Regions from separate parts of the Brevibacillus sp. IT-7CA2 genome, predicted to be linked through region 1. Evidence: riboswitches for the same ligand, from Rfam matches in the RefSeq annotation. Region 1 holds a riboswitch; each other region holds the start of a gene.
What was found. A riboswitch is a leader RNA that binds a small molecule or an ion and turns the genes downstream of it on or off. The one in region 1 is predicted to bind cyclic di-AMP.

Region 1 (4,460 bases):
AATGGAGCCATCCGGTTTATTGTAGTGAATGGCGTTGTTCAACAAGTTTTCCATGACACGTCGCAGCTTGGTCTCATCCGCTTCGATGTGTAGTTCATTGGAGATACGCAGCTTCCATTGAAAGGTGAGGCCTGCCTCTTTGATTCTTGGCAAATAGTCCTCAATAATTCCTCTCAAGAAGCTTTTGACATGAATGCGGTTAATGTTGAGTCGGACTTCGGAGCTTTGGGTGGTGAAGTCCTGCAACTCATCCAGCAGCTTTTCCAAGTCCGTCGTTTTTAGCTCGATTTTGCTCATCTGTTTCTGTATTTTGGTCATATCCGTCACACGACCGGAGCCGATATATGACGCATACCCTTTGATCGTGGTGAGTGGTGTGCGGAAGTCGTGGGCGATCGAAGCAATCATTTCAGCCTGTCTTTCTTCCGCTAAGCGAAGCTCATCAACCATATCCCCGAAATATCGAAAGAGTTGTCCAAACTCATCATGCGATCGATACGTAAATGTCACTAACCGTTTCCCTTCCTGGATTTCTTGGGTGACGCGCGATAATTCGTTCACGGGCCGTAGTATCCAGCGAACGAACAAAGCGAGTAGAACCAATCCCACCAGACTAATGCTTCCGTAAATAAACCAAAGCATCATGGAAACCCCTGTCGTAGCCATCATGTCGTAATCATCTGTGTAGAAATAAACAACGATCTCCCCTGTACGCGGTGGCTCCTGCTGAAAATGGTACTCAGCTACCACTTTGAGGTCATTTTGCTTGGCAGAATCGCCACGGTTTGATGAGGAGGGAGAAGGCATTTTCAAATTATAGGCGCGTGATGTTTTGCTGTAGATGGTGTTTCCATTGGCATCCTTCACGAGCATGCGGTACATCACGTCGTCTGGCAACTGCTTTTCAAGCTCCAAACGTTCGATTGGGTCCTTGAAATTACTGACGAGAAGCAATTGATTGAGCATGACCTTCTCTGCGGCTTCCTTCTCAGCCTGGTACTGATTATGCCGATCATTTTTGAGTTGAGCGACAATAATGTCTTGAAAAACAAATTTAAACAACAAGATGTTGAGTGTGATCAAGGCAATGAAGGAGAGAAAAATTTTATTACGTAAGCTCATTTAAAGCTTCTCCCCGATGAATACGTAGCCTGTCCCCCATTGTGTTTTAATGAACTGACGCTCTGTTTCCAACTTTTCACGGAGGTTTTTGATATGGACGGTCACTGTATTGAGCGAGCCATAACCATATCCCCAGACACGGTCGTAGATTTGCTCTCTTGTAAAGACGATGCCCGCATTTTCTGCGAGGAATGTGAGCAGTTGAAATTCTTTGGTAGAGAGCTCAATTTTTTGATTACATACATAAACGGAATACGTTTCTTTATGAATTTCTAGGTCCTTGAATTTCAAAACGGTAATCGGAGAAGAAGCTGTTTCCTTCTCTGGCTGCTCCTCAGTATGCTTGCGAATGCGCTCATAACGACGCAGGTGGGCACGAATGCGAGCGAGCAGTTCTTCTGTATCAAATGGCTTTGTAATGTAATCGTCTGCGCCAATTTCAAAGCCGACTACCTTATCTACCGCTTTTCCTTTTGCACTGAGAAACAGTATAGGCAAATCCCACTCACGGCGAATTTGAGAACAGAGCTCGTAGCCACTCATGTTGGGCATCATAATACCCAAAAGGATCAGGTTGGGTCGCTCTCCTTGGCTGAGCAGGGAGAGTGCATCTTCTCCACTCTCTGCGGAGGAAACGCTGAAGCCCTCGTTCTCCAAAATGTCTTCTAGCAGTTCAATAATCTCCAGATTGTCATCGACAATTAAAATGTGATCTTTCACCGGAACAACCCCCAGTTACTTCTATTAATAAGGAATACCATTCAAAGAATGGGTCTTGTCTATCATAACATGCTTTGACCTGATCAGGGGAAGAAACCCCGTAAGTTATTAAGTTGTTCTAATATATGAGGGTACCTCTTTAGACCAGGTACTAAGTTTCGTCAGAAAAAGCCAGAGACGTAGTGTCCCTGGCTTTTATTATTTTGCCGAACGACTATTTTTTAGCTGGTTTTTCCGGCAACGATGCAGCTTGCACCGCTTTTTCCTTTTTCGGAGTTTCTGCTTTCGCTAGAACAGGAGCGCTGAGACGCTTGGCGCCTACATAACGCTTGCTCCAGTAGTATGGATCGCTCAACTTAGTGTTGACGACTCCACGACCAGATTCCGAGTGTACAAATGTGCCGTCTCCAATGTAGATACCCACGTGAGAAATGCTGCGACCGTTCGTATTGAAGAACACGAGATCGCCTGGCTGCAAATCTTTTCTGGCTACCTCTGTACCTAATTCGTACTGAGAAGCAGAATTGTGAGGCAGGTCTACACCTAACGCATCAAATACGTAGCGCGTGAAACCGGAGCAGTCAAAGCCCTTTTTGGACGAGCCGGAAGATTTGTAAGGGGTACCGTACAAGTCGCTGACTACTTCATTGAGAGTATTCTCCTCAGCAGCATGTGCAGCGCCTGCCCCCATAGCAAGCATTCCAGCCATAAATAAAGATAAAACTACCTTGCGCAAAAGAAACTGCTCCCTTCGTGAGCCTACGAGGTTAGCTGAAGGGTTCGGTCGAAAGGACGCCCTAGGCTGCTAGGAGTAGCAACCATTCACCCCAAAAACGTGGTTCCCCCGTTTCCGCCAAGCGGAATTCGGCTATTTTTCGATGTTTTTTTACACGCACTCTTACGAAGATTCTACGCCAGTCCTTCTTTTCCTTCTTTTTCATCCACTAGTTCACATATTCGTCACAAAAATACCGTCAAATGCTGTAACGTTTTCGTTCAACAGTGCAAGACGCCTTTCGACGCGCGCTTGTTCTGCCTTGCGGGACAGCTCGTCCGATTAGGGCAGGAAATTGTCTCCGTCCAAGGACGGAGGGAAAAACCAACCGCACGCCCGTTATGGGAAGCCTATACCGGGGGCTACAATAAGGGCATAACGTTCCACAAGCACCACATGCAAAACGAATGGAGGTAAGCGAGTAATGAGCGAACGGTCTGGCAAAGTTCTACTCGGGCTGGTTCTGCTGCTAGTCGGTGGGTTGGTTCTTCTAGATCTGGTGGGTATCGATATCGGAGACTTGCTCGGGTTCATCATTCCCGGTGTGATCATGATATACGGTGCCAAAAAGATTATGGGACAAACCGGTTCACGCTTTTGGGGAATCCTAGTCTTCCTATTCGGGTTCCTGATGTTGATTGGCAAGCTTGACCTACTATTTCACGCACTTCTGGCCATTGGGGTGATTTATCTGGGATATCGCTTACTGCGTCCCAGTCAAGAACCTAAACAAGCTCCACCTGCTTGGGAGCGTGAATGGGCCCAAAAAGTATTAAAAGAAGATACGCTAGACGCTTGGGAGAGAAACGTAACCAAACGGCCATAACCGTTTTGGTAACCGCAATAACACTGTGTCGCAAGAGTCTTTTGGATGAACAATATGATGTGATATGATGAGGAGGAAAAAATAATGAGTATCTTTAAACGTTTGCGTGACCTGACAGTAGCTTCGGTAAATGATGCATTGGATTCGATGGAAGATCCGGTAGTAATGCTGAATCAATATATGCGTGACATGGAAGTAGAAATCGGACAAGTTGAAGTAGCGGTTGCCCGTCAGGTTGCACTGGAAAAGAAATTCCGCCAGCAATTGGACGAAGCCAATGCTCTGATCGAAAAACGCGATCGTCAAGTCAAGCTCGCCTTGACTGAGGGAGAAGACGAGTTGGCTCGTCGAGCACTCGCTGACAAGAAGCAGTACGAAGGCCGTGCAGCGGAATATGAAGGTCTCTACCTGTCAGCATCCGAGGCAGCTACGCAAATGCGCGAGAAGCTGGCTGAGTTGAAGGAAGAGTTCTATAAAATGCGTGCGAAAAGGTTCACACTGATGGCACGTGCACAAGTAGCTCGTACACAAAAGCAAGTCAATCAAGCAGTTGTCGGTATCGGCAATCCGTCCGCAGGCCGTGGCTTCGCCCGCATGGAAGAAAAAGTCATGCGCATGGAAGCAGAAGCGCAAATGAGTGGACAATGGCGCCAAACAGACCGCGCTTGGGAGAACGCTTTGTCTGAACTGGAAAAGGATGATCTCGATGCAGAACTTGCTAGTATCAAAGCATCCATTAATGAAGTGAAAACACCGGTAGCCAAACCAGTACAATCCTAATTCGACAGGAACTGGGGGACTGGGTGTAGAATAGCTTGTGTCAATTCGGCAGCCTGTGTACATCAGGCTGCTTTTCCCCTAGGAGGTACGATTCTTGCAGGACTTCTTGGTCTTTTTGCGGCGGTTTATCGCTGAGCCTGGACGCGTCGGTAGTATAATCCCCAGCTCTCGTTTTTTATGTGAGCAAATGTTGAAAAGCGTCGATTGGGCTTCAACCGATGTGATCCTGGAGCTGGG
Region 2 (4,460 bases), on a different contig from region 1:
GGTTTGGCTACACCAACCTCGATCATGGCGGGATCTGGACGCGCAGCTGAGCTGGGTATCCTGTTCAAAGGCGGGGAGCATCTGGAGACGGCTCACCACCTGGATACGATCGTCCTCGACAAAACAGGGACCGTAACCAAAGGCGAGCCAGAACTGACAGACGTCATTGCGATTGATATCGAAGAACAAGAGCTGCTCTCTTTGGTCGGTGCGGCTGAGAAAAATTCCGAGCACCCGTTGGCTCAAGCCATCGTTCGCGGTATTGCGGATAAAGGAATCACTCTGTCCGATACAGCTTCATTTGAAGCCATTCCTGGTTTCGGTATCCGGGCAACCGTCTCTGGCAAAGAAGTACTCGTCGGTACTCGTCGCTTGCTGGAAAAACATCAAATTTCGTACCAAGCAGTGTCTGATACCATGCTGGCACTGGAGCGCTCCGGTAAAACGGCGATGCTCGCAGTCGTCGAAGGCAAGCTCGCTGGCTTGATTGCCGTAGCGGATACGATCAAACCAACCTCCAAGCAAGCTGTTCAGCGCATGAAAGCAATGGGATTGACTGTAATCATGATGACCGGTGACAACCGTCAAACTGCCGAGGCCATTGCCCGTGAAGCAGGAATCGATCACGTCATCGCAGAAGTCCTGCCTGAAGGCAAAGCCGCAGAAGTGAAAAAACTGCAAGCACAAGGAAAAAAAGTCGCGATGGTCGGCGATGGTATCAACGATGCACCAGCACTCGCTACCGCTGACGTCGGTATGGCAATCGGTACAGGTACAGATGTGGCTATGGAAGCAGCAGATATTACGCTGATGCGTGGCGAACTGACCAGTGTCGCAGACGCCATCGAGATGAGCAAACGCACCATCCGCAACATCAAGCAAAACCTGTTCTGGGCATTGGCCTACAACACCTTGGGCATCCCGATTGCCGCCATCGGCTTCCTCGCTCCATGGCTTGCCGGTGCCGCAATGGCCTTCAGCTCCGTATCCGTTGTACTCAACGCACTAAGACTGCAACGAGTGAAGCTGTAACAACAGTAACAAGCGGCTTTGTCCGCCTTACCTATACAACATAAAATGTAAGGAGAGATTGATCATGACAAATATCACATTGAACGTAGAAGGTATGTCTTGCAACAAATGCGTAGCCCGCATCGAGAACACATTGAAAGATCTGGGTGCAGAAGGCAAAGTAAACCTGGCTGAAAAAAAGGTTGAGGTTTCCTACAACGAGAGCAACTTGACTCTCGATGCAGTAAAAGAAGCAATCGAAGACCAAGGCTACGACGTCGTTTAATCGTCGTACCTTTGAAAAAGCTCCTGCCTGATTCATTGAGGCGGGAGCTTTTTTCAATTGTGATTGGAGTAGCTGTAGTGGAGGGGAAGAAGCCCATTTCCAGTCTACGCTTCGGCCTACGCCCCGCAAGGGGGGGAGACTGTTCGCTCCGAATTGAACGGCGGGAGCGATTCAAAACTGAAAACGTTACAACGTTTTTGTATGTGATAAAAGCTGAAAACCCCCGCCATTCATTTCTCCGCTAGGTAGGGCTCCAGAGGCGCTAGGACTGGAAATGTTCTTCTTCCCAAGCAGCTTTTTACTACATTTTGAAAGCAGCATTCAAGCTGTCTTTTAAAAAGTATGTAGAAACACAACAGCTCGTAGAGGAAACAGGAGAAATAAGCGAAGATCTTTGGACACACCTACCGAGGCGTAGTGAAAAAAAGAGAAACTGCTTTTAGCGTCCACCTCTGAGGCGCATCCTGAACAGTCAACTTTGGACGCGGTTTCGCTTTTTTTCACGGAGCCGGGCACCCCCTGCTCCCTCGCAGGGGTTCCAAGAATCTGAGCGTTTTCTCCTGTTTCCTCCCCACCACAACAGCGAGTATAGCGCACTAATCTTTCAATCGAATAAGCAACCAACAGCTAATTCAATCCGACTTATAAAGAAAGCCGTAATCCGGTTAAAACCGTGCTAAACGAATGTTCACAATAACTGGAAGCGAGCGTATAATTCAAATCACAATCACGATTCAATAGGAAACAACACATACGGCCTAGTTCCGAGATTCTCGGAAGCGGGGGAACCAATCTTTTGGGGTTAATCCTGAGTGATCAGGAGGGATGAGGAAATGTCTTCTCTGCCATCCTACCCGTCAGCTAACCTCGTCGGCCAAAGCAGGGAAGGTCATGGATGGATAAAGTCTAGGCATATAATGCGCAACAAGGGGATTCCTTGCGGGCGTGTGATAGGCCGATGCAGGCTTTTTCTTTGGGACCTTTGTTCTGGAGAAAAAGGATGGATCGGCCTATTTTTTTATGAAAATACCGACGAGCAGCTTACGCCGATACAGTCGTGAAGGAAATGCTGTGGATCGCTGGGAGGCAGTTGGTACGACATAAACCGCTGACAATCGAAATCAGGAAGACAGAGTACAGGGAGTCCCGAAAATGGACGCCAGGTATTACGTAAGCCTGCGGATTTTCAACACGAGTAAAAATCAAGCGTGCCTTGGTTTTGCTGGGGTGTGGAAACTTCGCGGGCTTTTTACATTTACGAAAAAACGAAGGATGAGGGATACCATGCCCAAAATGAAAGTCCATCAACTGACAAAAGTGTTCGGTAAGCAGCCCGAGCTGGCCTTGAAGCTGCTGGCGGAAGGACGTACAAAAGAACAAATTTACAAGCAAACGGGCCAGTCTATCGGGGTAAATCAGGTCAGCTTTGAAGTCGAGGAAGGTGAAGTCTTCGTCATCATGGGCCTGTCCGGCAGTGGCAAATCCACCTTAATCCGACTGTGTAATCGACTGATTGACCCAACGAGCGGAAGCATCGAGATCGATGGGGAAGAGATCGTGGACATGAAGGCGACAGCTTTGCGCGAGGTGCGGAGGAGGAAGCTCGGGATGGTTTTCCAAAATTTTGCCCTGTTTCCGCAGCGGACGGTACGGGAAAACGTGGAGTTTGGTTTGGAGATTCAACAAGTACCACCAGGGCTCCGGCAAGAAAAAGCACGGGAAGCGCTCGCGCTCGTTGGATTAACCGAGTGGGAAAATGCGTACCCGGATCAATTGAGCGGAGGGATGCGCCAGCGGGTCGGATTGGCGCGGGCGTTGGCTAATAATCCAGATATTCTCTTGATGGACGAAGCATTCAGTGCACTGGACCCGCTCATTCGAAAAGACATGCAGGATGAACTGCTGGAGCTTCAGATGACGATGAAAAAGACGATTCTGTTCATTACACATGACTTGCACGAGGCGTTGCGGCTGGGCGATCGGATTGCCTTTATGAAAGACGGGCAGATCATTCAGATCGGCCGCCCGGAAGAAATCATGGCAGACCCAGCGGATGAATTCGTGCGGAAGTTCGTGGAGGATGCCGACCTGTCCAGGGTCCTCGTTGCTGAAAATGTGATGAAACGGGCAGAAGCAATCACTCCTGACAAAGGGGCGCGAGTGGCGCTGCAACTCATGATGGATAACGGCGTGTCCAGCTTGTACGTCGTGGACAAAAAGCGCACACTACTCGGCTTGATTACGGCGTATGACGTTTCACTCGCGATCGGTACGGGAGATTCGCTGGAGACGATCATGAAAACCGACCTCCCTACCGTTTCACCTGACGCACGTCTGCACAGTTTGTTCCCGATGATGGCAGATCTGCACGTCCCGATTGCTGTAGTGGGCGAGCAGAAGCGTTTGTTGGGTGTCATCGTAAAAGGAGCGGTGTTAGGCGGGCTGGTAGGCAAAGTCAATGTCCAAGAGCACCAGAGAGCAGAGGTGATGAGTGATGGACGTCGTGCCTAAGCTGCCAATTGGCGAATGGATGGAAGGGTTCGTGGAGGTGCTGGGCCAGTACAAAGGGGTATTGTTTGATCCAGTGTCTATCGTCATTTCCACGATGGTGACTTACTGTTCCACGGTTTTGGCAGAGATACCTTCGCTGATTCTCATCTTGCTGCTAGGGGCCTCTGCGTGGGTTTTTGCAGGGAGAGCGTCCATGGTCTTTACGGTTATCGGATTTTCTCTCATCCACAACTTGGGGTACTGGGATGAAACGATGGAGACATTGGGACTCGTCCTCACTGCCACCATGATTTCGATCGTCATCGGGATTCCGGTGGGCATTCTTTGCGCGAGACACGATACGTTTCGCAATCTGGTCACACCAGTACTGGATTTGATGCAGACGATGCCAGCGTTCGTTTATTTGATTCCCGCGATCTTTTTCTTCGGCTTGGGCGAGGTGCCGGGAGTCATTGCCTCCGTTATTTTTGCTTTGCCGCCAATCGTGCGTCTCACGAACTTAGGCATACGTCAGGTCCCAGCGGAAATGGAGGAAGCGGCGGACGCCTTTGGCGCAACTGGGTGGCAAAAGCTCGTGAAAGTACAACTGCCGTATGCGAAATCGACGATCTTGGCGGGAGTTAATCAGTGCATCATGCTCGCCCTGTCGATG
Region 3 (4,460 bases), on a different contig from region 1:
AAGCAAGGAACCCATCATGGAACGCGCTGGAATTTATCAAATCGGTTCAAGCGGATGTGCTCATTGAGGCTGGTCCATCCGAAAAAGAGGGAGGACCCGGTCTTACTTTTATTCGTTATGCATTGGAAAATGCTATACACGCAATCGCGATTTCAAAAGGTGCGCTTGTTGTCGATTATGCTGGTTTAGCGGCTCTAGCCAAAAAACATGGCGTCGCGTTGAAAGTGAGTGGAGCAACAGCAGCAGCCCTGCCAACGATCGATCTATTGCAGTATAACTTGGCAGGCTGTGAAGTGAAACGAGTCGAGGGCATTTTTACGGGAACAACTAACTTCGTGCTCACAAAAATGATGGAAGAGGGGCTTACCTGTGCGGAAGCAGTCGAGCTCGCTCAGAAGATGGGGATTGCCGAACCGGATCCTTCTTACGATGTCGATGGTTGGGATACAGCTTCGAAGATCACGATCTTGGCAAACGCCGCTTTTGACGCGCAAGTAAATCTGACCGATATCGCACGCGCAAGTATTCGCGAAATAACCGCGTTACAAATCGAGACGTGGAAGAAGCATACGAAGATTCCCAAGTTGATCGGAAGCATCCAAAAGGAAGTGAATGGTACGGTTTCTGTAGCAGTGGAGCTGTGTGCAGTAGATCTTACCCATCCATTTGCATCTGTATCAGGTACGACAAAAGCCATACGGGTAGAAACAGATGTCATGGGGGATTTATTGGTCGTTGGAGGAAAATCAGATCCTGTCGCAGCAGCAGCGGCTGCCTTAAAAGACCTTGAACATATCATTAGCAGATAGGCTCATTTGCATGTGCTTCCAGTGTTCCTTAGGAATGAGTCATTTACAACCGCGAGCATACTAGGGATGCACCACAAAAAAAGGCAAGGGGGCCATACGGATGAACCAATCGTCTGATGTCAATGCCGAGCTGCAGCAAGTATCTGCTTACCCAACCAAGCAAAAAATGCATCAAAAGGACGTCGCTTTGGTAAATGAGCAGGATAGCTGCTGTTGTACCCCCAAAAAGCAGGCATCCGAAGCACAGCAGGAATAATGCCTACACGAAAAAGCCGGGTCTCGATTAAGAGACACCGGCTTTTCGTTTCATGCAATGCGTTCTATCCGATAAATTCTTGTACCCAGTAGCCATTTGTGAAGCCTACACCAATTTTTGTGAACGCAGGGTTCATGATGTTTTGGCGGTGACCTTCACTATTCATCCATTGTTGCATAACTTCTTGTGGACTCTGTTGACCCATGGCGATATTCTCACCGGCAGTCGAGTACTGAATGCCATACTGCTTCATCATGTCAAATGGGGAACCGTACGTTGGGCTGTTGTGGTCAAAATAGTTGTTAGCAGACATATCTTGTGCTTTTGCCAACGCTACTTTGGACAGTGCTGCATCCATTTGAACAGGCTTGAGACCTGCTTTTGCACGTTCTTGGTTCACCAAATCCGCGACTTGTTTCGCAAAATCACCAGTTTTTCCTTGCTCCGCTTGATTTACTGGAGCGGCAGGTTGAGTGACGTTATTGCTAGGTTGCGCTGGTGCAGCTTGAACTGGAGCTGGTTGTACCGGCTTTGCAGGTTGCATCGGTGTCATTGGCTGTTGTACTGGCATTGGTTGTCCAGGGGCAAAGCCTTGTTTTTGTTGAAAGAAGTTCCAAAATTGCTGGGAATTTGGAGCTTTTTGGAATTGTGGCATATAATATTGGAATTGTCCGCCAGGAACAGGGCAATTAGAAGCAGCCGAAGCAGAAGTAGCAAAGCCTGTTAGAGCCAAGCCCAGACCAAGAGTCATCGCGATTGTAACAGAACCAAAACGTTTCATTAAACAAATCTCTCCTTTTTTTTGCCTACGAGGTTAGTTGTCGGATTCGGATTGAGGAAACAACCCTACGCCAGTTCGGCGATTCACCCCAATGTGGAATATCTCATCCACAAAAAAGTCCCCCGCACTTCCTTTCAAGAGGAAGTCTCGGCTTATTTCGTTTGGCATGAACAACGATATCAGACAATCCCAATCGAAATAAAGGAGTAATATATGGCAAATAGCTAAAAGGGTTGATAAATTAGGCTCATTTCGATTCGTTTGATTGTTCCTTCCATGCGGTTAAGCCGCCTTCCAATGCATTTGCTTGAAAACCATGCTCACGAAGAAGAGCGGCAGCTTTTTGCGCTTTGTTACCAGTTGTACATACAGTAACAATCTGCACATTTTGCGCAAGTTTTTCGGTTTCCTCATCGAACGGCTTGTCCTGTTCTTTCATTAGAAGATAGGGGACGTTACGTGTCGAAGCGTTTTCATGAACAAGGCTGCCGGTGATAAATTTTTCGGCGTCGCGTACGTCCATTAATAGTACAGGCACTTTCTTTTCAAGCATTTCGGATAATTGAATCGTTGTCAAAGTATGATTTTGCAATGAAATCCCTCCCATTGTTATTGTAACAGAGTACCGCCTTCTCCAGTATAGGGTGAACGGTTGCTTTTATTGGACATCCATGGTAGAATGAGATTGCTACTTGAAAAATTGATACCTAATCATTCATCGAGGTGTATGCTGATGGATAACATTTTTGAATCCCCGATTCACACTGGCGCGGTCATCGGAGCCGCAAGGATGGAAGAGAGGATGGGCTTTCATTGTTTTAGGTTTTCAAAAGGTTTAGTTTTTAATTTTGCAGTTCCGTCCTATGACAATCGTATATTCGCGGAGTAAATAATATTCACATATCATGAAGGCGTATCATATTTGAAGATCTGGTATTTCTTCATGATATGTGAGCTTTATTTGCTTCGGTAAATATGACTAGCATATTCAAATTGAATTTTTGGAGGTTTTTTTAAATGCAAACGAACGGAACAGTAAAATGGTTTAACGCAGAAAAAGGTTTCGGTTTCATTCAAGTAGAAGGCGGAGACGATGTATTCGTACACTTCAGCGCAATCCAAGGTGACGGTTTCAAAACTTTGGACGAAGGTCAAAAAGTTCAATTCAACATCGTTCAAGGCAACCGTGGCCCACAAGCTGAGAACGTAGTAAAACTGTAAGTCTCCTTTTAAAAGAAACTGTCCTTTCGAGGGCAGTTTTTTTGTCGTGGTCGTAAAAGTAAAAAGGCGTTGGGATAGTCCCCAGCGCCTTTTCCCGCATGCGAATGGATTAAAAAAGGAACTATGGCGTCTCACCATAATTCCTCATTTTCTTCCTACAAAATAGTTAAATACAAGTTTCGATTTCGACAGTTTGGAATTGACTGTCAAGAACTGAAAGACCGACCACTTGACCGCCGCCGATGGAAGTACGGCCATAAGTGGTGAGAAGGACATTTCTGTTGTTTTCTGCTACGGTAAGGCGCACTTCATAGTGGAAAGAAGCGGGGACCAGCGCATTGAAAGCAGTGCGAGTATTCGCAGGGATAAATTGCGTGATGTCAAGCAAGGTGCTAACTGGATTCGTTTGCGTAACTGCGTTACCCCAGTTCAATACTTGCACACGTACTTCAACCTCTTCTGTGTTCAGATTTACCAAGTCGAGGTGAGCGGTGAGAGCCCGGGCGAGGTTGTTTTGCAAAATACCAGTCGTTCTCACAGTATTTCTTCTTGGGCGTCTGTGATTTCTTTTTTCCGTATTACCTTGATCGTCGTCGTATTCGATTTCAGACATCCATATTCACTCCATTCTTGTGTAATCTAGTGGGACAATAATACGATATTGTTTCTTGCCTTGATTTGTAACGGCGAACGTAAGGGGACGAGTAACTATTTTTGATAGAGGATGGTGGAGGTTTTTGGGAGAAATGCCTGTATGCAAACAACTAGACTATACGGCACGATTTGATTGGGGATACGAAGGGGTGGAACAGGTCGGGGCAGCATCGGATATGATCGTCATTATCGATGTGCTCTCCTTCAGTACGTGTGTCGATATCGTAACGGGACGTGGAGGTATCGTCTATCCTTATCAGGTAAAGGATGAGTCAGCCGTAGCATTCGCTAATCAAAAAGCAGCGCTGCTCGCTGGAAAACGCGGAGAACCAATCTCCCTTTCACCCGCCTGTCTGAAAACAATTCCGGTGGGAAGTAGAATGGTGTTACCCTCGCCAAACGGATCCACCTGTACCGTGCTGGCAAAGAAAACAGGTGCGAAGGTAATCGCTGCATGCTTGCGAAATGCACCATCCGTCGCCAGATACATACAGCAGCAGAAAGGAATCGTAACGGTCATCGCTTGCGGTGAACGGTGGGGAAATGGAGCATTGCGACCCGCTATTGAGGATATGATTGCGGCAGGTGCGCTGCTTCACGGATTGGAGGGATATCGATTGTCACCAGAGGCCGAATTGGCGGTGGCAGCCTTCCGATCGGCCCAAGATCATCTACCCGCTTACTTGCAGAAATGTGCTTCCGGCCAAGAACTGATCAGCATGGGGTACCCGGAAGATGT

Region 2: another riboswitch for cyclic di-AMP. It lies ahead of ACM6JA_RS06360 (quaternary amine ABC transporter ATP-binding protein); the one in region 1 lies ahead of ACM6JA_RS28535 (C40 family peptidase).
Region 3: another riboswitch for cyclic di-AMP. It lies ahead of ACM6JA_RS02145 (CAP domain-containing protein); the one in region 1 lies ahead of ACM6JA_RS28535 (C40 family peptidase).

The regions. Positions count from the first base shown of each region.
Region 1 covers NZ_CATKQT010000053.1:219,411-223,870, forward strand. Annotated here, with positions in the region: gene ACM6JA_RS28525 (sensor histidine kinase) at 1-1,122, opposite strand, end outside; gene ACM6JA_RS28530 (response regulator transcription factor) at 1,123-1,842, opposite strand; gene ACM6JA_RS28535 (C40 family peptidase) at 2,057-2,578, opposite strand; cyclic di-AMP (ydaO/yuaA leader) riboswitch at 2,583-2,722, opposite strand; gene ACM6JA_RS28540 (LiaF transmembrane domain-containing protein) at 3,042-3,443, shown strand; gene ACM6JA_RS28545 (PspA/IM30 family protein) at 3,528-4,223, shown strand; gene ACM6JA_RS28550 (class I SAM-dependent methyltransferase) at 4,318-4,460, shown strand, end outside.
Region 2 covers NZ_CATKQT010000010.1:52,903-57,362, reverse strand. Annotated here, with positions in the region: gene ACM6JA_RS06370 (heavy metal translocating P-type ATPase) at 1-1,032, shown strand, start outside; gene ACM6JA_RS06365 (cation transporter) at 1,097-1,297, shown strand; cyclic di-AMP (ydaO/yuaA leader) riboswitch at 2,043-2,189, shown strand; gene ACM6JA_RS06360 (quaternary amine ABC transporter ATP-binding protein) at 2,582-3,808, shown strand; gene ACM6JA_RS06355 (ABC transporter permease) at 3,792-4,460, shown strand, end outside.
Region 3 covers NZ_CATKQT010000003.1:55,602-60,061, forward strand. Annotated here, with positions in the region: gene ACM6JA_RS02135 (homoserine dehydrogenase) at 1-809, shown strand, start outside; gene ACM6JA_RS02140 (hypothetical protein) at 910-1,065, shown strand; gene ACM6JA_RS02145 (CAP domain-containing protein) at 1,130-1,846, opposite strand; cyclic di-AMP (ydaO/yuaA leader) riboswitch at 1,854-2,009, opposite strand; gene ACM6JA_RS02150 (rhodanese-like domain-containing protein) at 2,094-2,438, opposite strand; gene ACM6JA_RS02155 (cold-shock protein) at 2,864-3,067, shown strand; gene ACM6JA_RS02160 (hypothetical protein) at 3,234-3,605, opposite strand; gene ACM6JA_RS02165 (2-phosphosulfolactate phosphatase) at 3,814-4,460, shown strand, end outside.